3 regions of the Rhizobium sp. BK289 genome follow, and region 3 is predicted to be linked to each of the others. Evidence: predicted binding sites of a transcription regulator. Region 3 holds the regulator's gene; each other region holds the start of a gene.
What was found. Region 3 encodes PhoB, which activates phosphate uptake and scavenging genes when phosphate is short. Its sites were predicted from a motif close to TGTCATNNANCTGTCAT; they were not measured.
Positions count from the first base shown of each region.

Region 1: the regulator PhoB is predicted to act here: its motif matches at 973-989, upstream of FHT84_RS02500 (DUF47 family protein).
Region 2: the regulator PhoB is predicted to act here: its motif matches at 1,227-1,243, upstream of FHT84_RS18720 (esterase-like activity of phytase family protein).

Region 1 covers NZ_JACHZO010000001.1:538,239-542,500, reverse strand. Annotated here, with positions in the region: gene FHT84_RS02505 (LLM class flavin-dependent oxidoreductase) at 1-843, shown strand, start outside; gene FHT84_RS02500 (DUF47 family protein) at 1,009-1,650, shown strand; gene FHT84_RS02495 (inorganic phosphate transporter) at 1,650-2,654, shown strand; gene mntR (manganese-binding transcriptional regulator MntR) at 2,824-3,270, shown strand; gene FHT84_RS02485 (sensor domain-containing diguanylate cyclase) at 3,494-4,262, shown strand, end outside.
Region 2 covers NZ_JACHZO010000009.1:86,578-90,839, reverse strand. Annotated here, with positions in the region: gene glmS (glutamine--fructose-6-phosphate transaminase (isomerizing)) at 1-297, shown strand, start outside; gene FHT84_RS18725 (DUF502 domain-containing protein) at 474-1,175, shown strand; gene FHT84_RS18720 (esterase-like activity of phytase family protein) at 1,404-2,900, shown strand; gene recG (ATP-dependent DNA helicase RecG) at 2,943-4,262, opposite strand, start outside.
Region 3 covers NZ_JACHZO010000005.1:292,060-296,321, forward strand. Annotated here, with positions in the region: gene phoU (phosphate signaling complex protein PhoU) at 1-678, shown strand, start outside; gene phoB (phosphate regulon transcriptional regulator PhoB) at 710-1,393, shown strand; gene FHT84_RS12280 (GcrA family cell cycle regulator) at 1,584-2,111, opposite strand; gene FHT84_RS12285 (hypothetical protein) at 2,238-2,531, opposite strand; gene FHT84_RS12290 (aspartate aminotransferase family protein) at 2,536-3,735, shown strand; gene argF (ornithine carbamoyltransferase) at 3,904-4,262, shown strand, end outside.

The DNA of each region.
Region 1 (4,262 bases), on a different contig from region 3:
CGGCCCGGCTACTGGCGGCCGGCGCATTTCGCCTCCGCTGCCGCCACGCTGGATCACCTGAGCGGCGGCCGCGTGCGCGTCAATATCGTGTCGGGCAAGGACAATCTTGCCGCCTATGGCGATAGCGAAGGCGACCAGGCGCATCGCTATGGCCGCACCAAGGAGTTCATGCGGCTCATCCGCAAACTCTGGACGGAAGAGAATGTCTCCTATGAGGGCGAACATTTTCGCGTGAACGACTCCACTGCCGCGCCACGCATCCAGCCTCGCGGTGACCGCCTGCATCCCAAGCTCTATTTCGGCGGTGCATCGGATGCAGCGGAGCGCGTCTCCGCCACGGAGGCCGATGTTCAGCTTTTCTGGGGCGAGCCGCTCGCCGACATCGGTGAAAGGATCGGCCGGCTCAAGGCCTTGAGCAGAGAACTCGATCGAGATCTCCCGCCACTGCAGTTCGGGCTGCGCATCACGACGCTGGTTCGCGACACGACGGAGCAGGCCTGGGCGGATGCCGAAGCGAAAGTTGCCGACATGGCCAAAGGCAACGGTGTTCGCTGGAACGATCATCGGCAATCGGTCGCCGTCGGCCAGAAGCGGCTGTTCGATCTCGCCGCGCGCGGCGAGGTGCTCGATGACAATCTTTACACCGCACCGGGCAAGTTCGGCGGCGGAGGGGCAGGCACCACCTGGCTGGTCGGTTCGGCCGAGGATGTTGCTCGTTCGCTGCGCAAATATCGCGATCTGGGCATCACGCATTTTGTCCTCTCGGACACGCCCTATCTTTCGGAAATCGAACGGCAGGGCACCCAATTACTGCCGCTCCTGCGCGAGCACGTTTCGGCGTAATCCGGCGGCGAAAAAACTGTCCACCTTGAATGGAGGCTCGACGCCGGGCATCTCAGCGTCCACAATAAACATCAGCAAGGTCTGAAAACATAATGCTTCCCAGCCTTTCCAAGCCGCACTTTGTCAATTATGACGATTTCGTGACAATAGACGCATGGAGCTTTGATGCTAGGCTGGTTTCGCAAACTCATGCCACGCGAGGATCGATTCTTCGATCTCTTTGCGCAGCATTCGCGCACGATCGTGGGTGCCGCCGAGGCGCTGAACGCCCTGCTTTCCGGCAATGACATCGAGGGAAAGTGCCGGCGGATCGTCGAGCTCGAAAATGAAGCCGACGATATCACGCGCGACGTGCTGCTTGCGGTGCGCAAGAGCTTCATCACCCCCTTTGATCGCGGCGACATCAAGGATCTGATCATGTCGATGGACGACGCCATCGACATGATGCACAAAACGGTCAAGACCATACGCCTGTTCGAGCAGAAGAGCTTCGATCCCCTCATGCAGCAGATGGGCGAAGTGATCGTCAAGGCAGCACATCTCGTTGCCGAAGCGGTGCCGTTGCTGGATCGCATGGGCACCAATGCCACGCGGCTTGCGACCATCACGGAAGAGATCGTCAAGGCCGAAGGTTATGCCGATGAGCTGCACGAACAGGGCCTGAAGGATCTCTTCCGCACACACGGCGCTTCCAACGCCATGGCCTACATCATCGGCAGCGAGATATATGGCGAGCTGGAAAAGGTCGTCGACCGCTTCGAAGACGTCGCCAATGAGATCAACGGCATCGTGATCGAGAGTGTCTGATGGAGGCCTCGCTCGCCTTTCCGCTGCTGGTGGCAATCATCGCCACAGCGCTGTTCTTCGACTTCCTGAATGGCCTTCATGATGCAGCAAATTCCATCGCGACCATCGTCTCGACCCGAGTTCTGAGGCCGCAATATGCGGTTCTCTGGGCCGCATTTTTCAATTTCATCGCCTTCCTGTTCTTCGGCTTGCACGTCGCTGAGACGCTTGGAACGGGCATCATCGACCCGAAAATCGTCGACGCATCGGTCATCTTCTCCGCTCTTATGGGCGCAATCGTCTGGAACATCGTCACCTGGATATTCGGCATTCCGTCAAGCTCGTCGCATGCGCTGGTCGGCGGACTGATCGGCGCTGGCCTTGCCAAGGTCGGCATCAGTTCGATCGTCTGGCTCGGCGTCCTCAAGACGGCGGGCGCGATCGTCATGTCGCCGCTCATCGGCTTCATGCTCGCGTTGTTTCTGGTGCTTGCCGTGACATGGCTCTTCGTCCGGCAGACGCCGTTTGCCGTCGACAGCACCTTCCGCGTCATGCAGTTCTTCTCAGCCTCGCTCTATTCCCTCGGACACGGCGGCAATGATGCCCAGAAGACCATGGGAATCATCGCGATACTCCTTTACTCCCAAGGATATGGCGGCGGCGCTTTCCACGTCCCCTTGTGGGTGGTTCTCTCATGCCAGTCGGCCATGGCTTTGGGCACGCTGCTCGGAGGATGGCGGATCGTGCACACGATGGGTTCAAAAATTACCCGCCTCAACCCGATGCAGGGCTTTTGCGCGGAGACCGGCGGCGCATTGACGCTCTTTGCCGCGACCTGGTTCGGAATACCGGTTTCCACGACCCACACGATCACGGGCGCCATCATCGGTGTCGGAGCCGCCCGTCGAGTCTCCGCCGTACGGTGGGGCATTGCCGGCAACATCGTGATCGCCTGGGTCATCACGCTGCCGGCTGCGGCCCTGATCTCGGCGCTGTCCTATTGGATCATTCAACTCTTCCATTGATCGGCGCAAAATAGAAACAGCGCTTAACACCCGGAACCGGAGAGCGAAGTCTGACCTCATTTGTCGGTGATTATACCGCCGTGAGGGTTTTATTGCGCTTGCGATTTATTTATAGGCGAGGCTAAGTATCTTCACCACTTTCTTAGCCTTGCGAAGGTGAGCCATCTTGATGAAACAGCCTGCAGCCCCGGAAAGCCGTCTTTCTTCCACCGAAGTGGAGACACATGCCGAGGCGTTTCAGAAAAGCCGCGACGATCGACGTACGGAATTGATGGAAGATTACGTCGAGCTCATCGCCGACCTGATAGAGCATGCCGGCGAGGCACGTCAGACCGATATTGCGCAGAGACTGGGGGTAACGCAGCCGACGGTCGCAAAGATGCTCAAGCGCCTGGCCGAGGAAAACCTGATCACCCAGCGCCCCTATCGTGGCGTCTTTCTGACCGAGGAAGGTCAGCGCCTCGCGGTTGCGACCCGGCGACGGCATGTGGTTGTGGAAGCCGTCCTCTGCCGCCTCGGCGTCGATCCCGACACCGCGCGAAACGATGCCGAGGGTATCGAGCATCATGTCAGCGAAAAGACGCTCGAAGCGTTTGAACGCTTTTTAAAGACCTAGCGGTTGCAAATATTACGCAGATTTGACGGTTCATGGCGCCCAAGCGCCTTTTTGGGCACAGTTTTAACAAGAATGAATTGAAAATAAGCCGCGATCGATGGTCCGGCTTGACCCAATATCCGATATCAACGCAAGCTTCACAAATGCTCGTTAAGCAGAACTTAGCGAACTGCCGGCCTTTCTATTTGACATATTGGTTTTATTGCCGGCGCAGGAAATCATGATGAACGCCCAGGATCTTAGCAGTACTATTTTCGACCTTTCCCCCATCGCCATGTGGCTGGAGGATTTCAGTGGCGTCAAGGAACAGTTCGAACTCTGGCGCGCGGAAGGTGTCACGGACCTGCGCTCATATTTGCTTGCAGATGAACAGCGCGTCGCAGCCTGCTCGCAACGGATCAAGCTCCTTGCCGTCAATGCCAAGACGCTGGAACTCTTCGAAGCGCCCTCCTTCGAGGTGCTGGCTGCCGGCGTTTCCAGAGTGTTTCGGGACGAAATGCTGCAAAGCCATGTGAACGAACTGGTCGCCCTCTGGGAGGGCAGGACCGAGTTTTCCGGTACGGCCGTCAATTACACGCTTGGTGGCAGAAGGCTCGATATCCAGCTTCGCGGCGTCATCTTGCCGGGCCACGAGACATCCTGGAGCAGATTGCTGCTGACCACGGAGGACGTGACGGCACGCGAGGAAGCAAGGCGTCTGGAGGAGCGGCAGCGCCGCTATGCAGAAGGCCTGTTCGAGCATTCGCCGGTATCGCTTTGGGTCGAGGACTTCAGTCGTATCAAGATCTTGCTCGACGGCATCCGCAATCGCGGCATCGTCGACTTTCAGGTATTTCTCGACGTGCATCCGGAATTCGTACAGCAATGCATGAGCGAGATCAGCGTGCTCGATGTCAATCAGGCGACGCTTGACCTCTTCTGTGCAGCCGATCGTCAGACCCTGCATCACCGGATCGGCGAAGTGTTCCGAGATGACATGGAAAAGCACTTTC
Region 2 (4,262 bases), on a different contig from region 3:
GAGAATATGCCCGTCATCGTCATCGCGCCGCACGACCGCTTTTTCGACAAGACCGTTTCCAATATGCAGGAAGTGGCGGCACGTGGCGGTCGAATCATTTTCATCACCGATGAAGCGGGGGCAGCCGCCTCGACATTGCCGACGATGGCGACGATTGCGCTGCCGGTCGTCGATGAGATCATCGCTCCGATCATCTTCTCACTACCGATTCAGCTGCTTGCCTATCATACCGCGGTCTTCATGGGGACGGATGTCGATCAGCCGCGCAACCTCGCCAAATCGGTCACCGTGGAATAGGATTCTTTCCGTCGCACATTTGCCGTCACGTCGTCGTGAGCCTATCGTTTGTTCGGCTCGCAGACGCAGCTGGCGGGTTGTATGCCGCGCTGATTTCTGGCACGATTCGCTCACGGAGATGGTGGGGTGAATTTGCCGGATAGCGGTAGCGACGGAACGGAGTTTTCGAGCGGCGAATGACTGAAAAACTCATCAAAATGTCCGTAACCACGCGGGTCAGAAACAATTTCCTGGCCGGCCTGATTATATGCGCTCCGATCGCCATCACACTGTGGCTGACCTGGTCTGTCGTCCATTGGGCCGATAGCTGGGTTCGCCCCTATATTCCCGCGCGTTACGATCCCGAAAGCTATCTGAACTTCGCCGTTCCCGGTACCGGCCTGGTGATCGCGATGATCTTCATCACGATCGTCGGTTTTCTGGCCAAGAACCTGATCGGCCAGAGTATCGTCCGCTTCGGCGAGTCGATCGTCAATCGCGTGCCTTTGGTGCGGACCATCTACAAGAGCGTCAAGCAGATCTTCGAGACCGTGCTGAAGGAGCAGGGTACGTCGTTCAAGAAGGTGGGGCTGATCGAATATCCGAGCCCCGGTCTCTGGTCCATGGTGTTCATATCGACGGATGCCAAGGGTGAGATTGCTTCGAAATTCAATGCCATGGGTCAGGACATGGTGGCGGTCTTCCTGCCGCCGACACCCGTGCCAACGGCCGGCTTTCTGGTTTTCGTTCCACGCGAAAAGATCACGGTGCTCGACATGAGCCCGGAGGATGGCGCCAAGCTGCTGATATCTGGCGGCCTGGTTTCGCCCGAATACAAGGAAGAGCTGGTTGCGGCGAAGGGGCTGCCCAGGCCCGTTCCGATAAAATCCCTGACTTAGAGACGCTCCCGCTCCTGTCGTAGGTTGCCTGGCCTCGCGTATCGCGCGAGCTGTCATGTCCCTATCATATTGACGCCTTAGACCGTCGTACGGGACAGGCAATCGGATGCATCTCATCATCGAACGTGCGGAGTTTCGACCCGGGCTGTTGTTTCTCGACACGGCTCGAGAGAGGGCCGGAGATGGATCTCATTGTCTCCATAGATATTTTCATCGGAGGATATTGTCTTGAAATCTATGCGTTCCAAGAGCTTGCCGCTGTTGTCGGCTGTGCTTGCCACATTTGTTTTTTCTGCGCCGGTCGCGGCGCTTGCGGATAGTTCCATCGCGGTCCAGGGCGTGACGCTTGTCAACAAGGGACGTGTTGCGGTCGGCCGCATCCCCTCCAACCTGCGTGACAAGTTCGGCGAGACCTTCGGCTCCGGTTCAGGCATGTCGATCGATACCAAGAGCTGGGTTCGCAATGCCGACGGCACCTATAAGGGTTCGCTCTGGCTGCTGCCGGACCGCGGCTACAATGCTGTCGGCACGACCGACTATCGTCCGCGCCTGAACACGATCGACGTCACTTTGAGCCCGGTCGCGCCTGGCGCGACGCCGCCGGCCGGCAAGGAACAGGCAGGCGTCGACGCCAAGCTTTCCGACACCCTGCTTCTGAAGGATGACAAGGGCGCCGACACCACCGGCCTCGATCCGGCCAATGGCACCCGCAAGGCGGAGGGCGCGATGCCGCTGCTGCCCCAGGCGCCGAACGGCAAGATCTCGCTCGACACGGAAGCGATCGCACGGCTGCCCGACGGCACGATGTTCATCAGCGACGAATATGGTCCCTATATCTACCGCTTTGCCGCCGATGGCCGCATGATGTCCGCCACCCCTCCGCCAGCCGCCTTGCTGCCGATGCGCAACGGCGCTGTCAACTTCGCTTCCAACAACCCGGGTCCCGGTGAAACCGCTCCGGATCCGAAGGACCCGACGAGCGGCCGCCAGAACAACCAGGGTCTGGAAGGCATGTCGCTGACGCCGGACGGCAAGTTCCTGATCGCCGTGCTGCAGTCTGCAACGCGCCAGGATGGCGGCGATTCCAGCTCCACGCGCCAGAACACCCGCGCGCTGGTCTATGATGCTGCCGATCCGGCAAATCTGAAGCTGGTTCATGAATATGTCGTGCCGCTGCCGGTCTTCACGAATGACAAGGGCAAAACGGCTGTTGCCGCCCAGAGCGAAATCTATGCGCTCTCGCCGACAAGCTTCCTGATGCTGGCGCGCGACAGCAACAACGGTTACGGCGTAAAGGGCGACAAGTCGCTCTACCGCAGCATCGTCGCCGTCGACGTGTCGGCTGCGACCGACATCGCCGGCAGCAAGTTCGATGCCGATACGGCGGTCGCGCCCAAGGGTGTTCTTGACGCCTCGGTAAAGCCGGCCACGGTTAGCCAGTTCATCGATATCAACGACAGCGCCGATCTCGCTCGCTTCGGCCTTCATAATGGCGCGCCGAACGACCGCAACAACCTCTCGGAAAAATGGGAGGCCATGTCGCTCGTCAGCGTTCAGGATCCGAAGCTGCCGGACGATTACTTCCTGTTCGTCGCCAATGACAACGACTTCCTGACCCAGGATGGCTATCAGGTGGGCGCGGCCTACAAGGGTGACGGCGGGGGCGATGTAGACACCATGTTCCAGGTATTCCAGGTGACCATTCCCGGCCTCGCCGCAAAGTGATCTGACGAAATGCCGATGGGCGCGGCTAACGCGTCCATCCGCTTACCCCGCTCGCAGGAACCGGATCGCTTCGTCGCGACGGAAGAGATAGAGCAGGGTGCGTACCGCACTGCCACGCTCGCTGGTCAGCTCCGGATCGCGCTCGATGAGATAGGCTGCATCCTTGCGGGCGATTTCCAGAAGATCGGCATGGGCTTCCAGGCTGGCGATGCGGAAGCCTGGTGTGCCGGACTGACGCGTGCCGAGAAGCTCGCCTTCGCCCCGCAGCTTCAAATCCTCCTCGGCAATGCGGAAGCCGTCTTCCGTCTCGCGCATGATCGACAGCCGCGCATGTCCGGTTTCGCCGAGCGGCCCTTTGTAGAGCAGAATGCAGGTCGAGGCTTCGTCGCCACGTCCGACGCGGCCGCGTAGCTGATGCAGCTGCGCCAGGCCGAAGCGCTCGGCATGTTCGATGACCATGATGGTTGCGTCCGGCATGTCGACGCCCACTTCGACGACGGTCGTGGCGACCAGCAGGCGGATCTCGCCATTCTTAAAGGCCATCATCACGGCGTCTTTTTCCGGTCCGCTCATCCGGCCATGGATCAGGCCGATGCCCGGTCCGAGCGCCTTGGTCAACGTCTCATGGCGCTCCTCGACCGACATTAAATCGGATTCTTCGGATTCCTCCACAAGTGGGCATATCCAATAGGCTTTTTTACCTTCGGACAGTGCGCTTTTCAGGCGACCGACTATGTCGCCGGTTCGCTCGTTCGGAATGGTGATCGTCTGGATCGGCTTGCGTCCCGCCGGCTTCTCGGTGAGCTTCGAAACGTCCATATCGCCGAAGGCAGCGAGCACAAGCGTTCGCGGTATGGGCGTCGCGGTCATGACGAGCATATGGGGAGAGATACCCTTCGCGGTCAGGCGCAGGCGTTGGTGAACGCCGAAGCGGTGCTGTTCGTCGACGACGGCCAGTATGAGGTTGGCATAGGCGACGCTGTCCTGGAACAGAGCATGCGTGCCGATGATGATCTGCGCCTCGCCGGAGGCGATGCGCTCCAGGATCGCATCTCGCTCGCGTCCCTTCGTACGGCCTGTAAGAACTTCGACGGAAAGGTTTGCATTCGCTGCGAATTTTGAAATGGTGGCGAAGTGTTGGCGGGCGAGGATTTCGGTCGGTGCCATGAGCACAGCCTGGCCACCGCTTTCGATCACGGCGGCGATAGCCATCAGGGCCACCAGCGTCTTGCCCGCGCCGACGTCGCCCTGCAGCAGCCGAAGCATGCGCTCGGTGCCCGCCATATCCTTCAGAATATCGGCCACTGCGTCGCGCTGGCTGTTCGTCATCGAGAAGGGCAGGAATTCCAGTATCTTGCGGCT
Region 3 (4,262 bases):
GACCTGAAGTTCCTGACGCGCCGTATTGCGGAAATGGGCGGCCTGGCCGAGCAGATGGTCAGCGACAGCGTACGCGCATTGGTCCAAAGCGATGCTGCCCTTGCGCAGAAGGTCATCTCCGACGACGTCGTTCTCGACCATGCCGAGCGCGAAGTCGGCGACAAGGCGATCGTCACCATCGCCCGCCGTCAGCCGATGGCAGCCGACCTTCGTGAAATCATGGGATCGATCCGCATCGCTTCCGATCTGGAGCGCGTCGGCGATCTCGGCAAGAACACCGCCAAGCGCGTCATCGCCGTGCAGGGCACCGGCGTTCCGCGCCGTCTCGCCCGCGGCATCGAACACCTTTCCGAATTGGCACTGAGCCAGCTCAAGGAAGTTCTGGATGTCTACGCCACCCGTTCGCCCGACAAGGCCGTATCGATCCGTGAGCGCGACGAGGAAATCGACGCCATGTACACCTCGCTCTTCCGCGAGATGCTGACCTACATGATGGAAGATCCGCGCAACATCACCACCTGCACGCATCTTCTCTTCTGCGCCAAGAACATCGAGCGCATCGGCGACCATGCCACCAACATCGCCGAGACGATCTATTACATGGCGACCGGCGCTCAGCCCGAAGGCGAGCGTCCGAAGGATGATACCGCCAATACCGTCGGCGCGGTGACGGAATAATCTGGAAGTGAAGAAAGGAGACCATAAGCGCATGGTTCCGAGAGTTGCTGTTGTAGAAGACGAGGAAGCGCTCAGCGTTCTGCTGCGCTACAATCTTGAGGCCGAAGGCTTCGAGGTCGACACGATCCTAAGAGGCGATGAGGCTGAGCTGCGTCTCCAGGAGCGCATCCCCGATCTCCTGATCCTCGACTGGATGCTCCCCGGCGTATCGGGCATAGAGCTCTGCCGCCGGCTGCGCATGCGGCCGGAGACGGAGCGCCTGCCGATCATCATGCTGACGGCCCGCGGCGAGGAAAGCGAGCGCGTGCGCGGGCTTTCGACCGGCGCGGACGACTATGTCGTCAAGCCGTTCTCGACGCCGGAGCTGATGGCCCGCGTCAAGGCGATGCTGCGGCGTGCCCGTCCGGAGGTGCTCTCCACGGTGCTGCGTTGCGGCGATATCGAGCTCGATCGCGAAACTCATCGCGTTCACCGCAAGAGCCGCGAAGTGCGGCTGGGGCCGACGGAATTCCGCCTGCTGGAATTCCTGATGTCCTCGCCCGGCCGCGTCTTCTCGCGCTCGCAGCTGCTCGACGGCGTCTGGGGTCACGATATCTATGTCGACGAACGCACGGTCGACGTCCATGTCGGCCGCCTGCGCAAGGCGCTCAATTTCTCCAATATGCAGGATGTCATCCGTACCGTTCGCGGCGCGGGCTATTCCATGGAAGCCTGAGCGGCTTGCCGCTCGGGTATCAACATTACAGCTCCACGCGTCTTTCAAGACGCGTTAAGGTCGCTGTAACATCTTGAAATGCTGCATAATTTTCTCTTAAATCGATTCCGGTTTAAGGAATTATGCAGGAGCGGCGGAAATAGAAAAACGGGCCTCGAGGGGCCTGTTGCTCTTTGTCTTGCTGTCACTTTCAGCCGTTGTTGCGCCGGCGGTCATGCACTGGCTGGTAGGCCATGCGCTGATGATAGGTGCAGTAGGGCGACGAATCCGGGCTGTCATTGCCGCAGAAGTGGAAATCGTCCTTCAGCGGATCGCCGACCGGCCATTTGCAGGTGCGCTCCGTCAGCTCCGTCAGGCCGAGGCGGCGGGAGATCGGAACGACGACGTTCGCAGCCGGGCGATACTGGATTTCGTTGACGGAATCGACCTCGATCTCTTCCTTCAGCATGGTTACGCCCTGCTGGCGGGTGACGACCGTCCGTGTTGCAACGCGCGATCCGTAGCTCGTGGCGCGGGGTGCTGCAGCACTGCGCTTCGGCGTGCGCGTCGCGGTTGCCGTGCCGCCGGCCTTCGCTCGGCCGGGAAGGTTCAGGCGATGTACCTTGCCGATAACGGCATTACGGCTCACGCCACCGAGCTGCGCAGCGATCTGGCTGGCGCTCAACCCTTCGGACCATAGCTTTTTCAGCTTCTCGACGCGTTCGTCTGTCCAATTCATGCCCTGTCTCCGCTGTCGCGTTTCCGATGGCAGAATCCCTCACCATTGCCTCGCATGGGAACGAGGCGCGAAACGCTCTAAAATTGTGGTGACTAGTTCCGCCGCATGCAGTCTAGCAATTGCTTTTTAACCTAGTGTGAGGCTGACTCCGTGACAAGAGTCGCGGGAATCTTGAGGAATCGATTTCGAGGTTTTCCCCAACTTGCTGCCCCGGCGTGGCATTTCTGCAATAGGAGCCGCCGAAGCCGTCTCTTTTGCCGGCAAGCGCTTTCTCGCACCTGCTAAAACGGCAGTTTTGTTGACATCGCGGTGCAAAACATCAATAGTGCCCAGGCCGCCGCAAGGCGGCATTTTTGATTTTTTCGGGCCCGTTTCATCAAATGGAAGCGATCGGTCCTTAAAGTTGTGATCAGGAGACATGGCCATGGCCGAGACCACGCCGCTTTACGACACCTACCTGCGCGCTCCGCTGCGGTTCGAGCGAGGCGAGGGCGTCTGGCTGGTTACCGAAAACGGCGAGCGCTATCTCGATTTCGCAGCCGGCGTGGCAGTCAATTCGCTGGGTCATGCCCATCCTCATCTGGTCGCCGAATTGAAGGCGCAGGCCGACAAGGTCTGGCACCTGTCCAACCTCTATGAAGTACCGGGCCAGGAAAAGCTGTCGAAGCGTCTGACGGAAGTGACATTCGCCGACAAGGTGTTCTTCACCAATTCGGGCGCGGAGGCGCTGGAATGTGCCATCAAGACGGCGCGGCGCTATCAGTTTGCCAAGGGGCATCCCGAAAAGTTCCATATCATCACCTTCGAAGGCGCCTTCCACGGCCGCACCATCGCGACGATCGCCGCCGGTGGCCAGGAGAAGTATATCGAAGGCTTCGGTCCGAAGGCGCCGGGTTTCGATCAGGTGCCGTTCGGCGATCTCGATGCCGTGCGTGCCGCCATTACGGATGCGACGGCTGGAATCCTCATTGAACCAGTTCAGGGCGAGGGCGGCATTCGTCCCGCGACCAACGAGTTCCTGCGCGGACTGCGTGAGATCTGCGATGAGCACGGCCTGCTTTTGATCCTCGACGAAGTACAGTGTGGCGTCGGCCGCACGGGCAAGCTCTTCGCCTACGAATGGGCCGGGATCAAGCCGGATATCATGGCGGTCGCCAAGGGCATCGGCGGCGGTTTCCCGCTCGGCGCCTGCCTTGCGACGGCGGAAGCCGCCTCAGGCATGAAGGCGGGAACGCACGGCTCGACCTATGGCGGCAATCCGCTCGCCATGGCGGTCGGCAATGCCGTTCTCGACATCGTGCTTGCCGAAGGCTTCCTGCAGCATGTGCGCGATGTCGCCCTGGTGTTCCGCCAGGGGCTCGCCTCGCTCAAGGACCGCTTTCCCGATATCATCGAGGACGTTCGCGGTGAAGGCCTGATGCTCGGCATCAAGGCGGCCATTCCGCAGGGAGAGCTGCTGCAGGCAATCCGTGCCGAGCATCTGCTCGGCGTTCCGGCCGGCGACAACGTCATCCGCCTGCTGCCGCCGCTGGTCGTTACAGCCGAAGAAGCACGCGAAGGTCTTGCTCGCCTGGAGCGAGCCGCCGAGCGTGCGCGCGCTGCCCGCACGAAAAAATCGGCTTGAGTTCAACGCCCGTAGATGGGGCGATTACTGCGCCGCGCGTCGAGGCGACGCGCAAGGGCGCAGTAACATTTAGGAATCGCATAAGCTTTCCATAAATCGATGCCGATTTAAGGGCTTATGCGTGCCCCACGCGGGCGTTATTGTTTTTTCTGGAGCACAGGTAAGGACATGGCTTCTCCGAAACACTTTCTCGATCTCTCTGCCGTCCCGGCTGCCGATCTGCGCAATATCATCGACGATGCGATCGTCCGAAAGAGCGCGCAGAAGGCTGGCACGGCCGACAAGCCGCTCGCCGGCAAGATGCTGGCGATGATCTTCGAGAAGCCGTCCACCCGTACCCGCGTTTCCTTCGATGTCGGCATGCGTCAGCTGGGCGGCGAGACGCTGTTCCTCTCCGGCACGGAAATGCAGCTTGGCCGCGCCGAAACGATAGGCGATACGGCGAAGGTGCTGTCGCGCTATGTCGACGCGATCATGATCCGCACGACCGATCATTCCCGCCTGCTGGAGCTCGCTGAACATGCGAC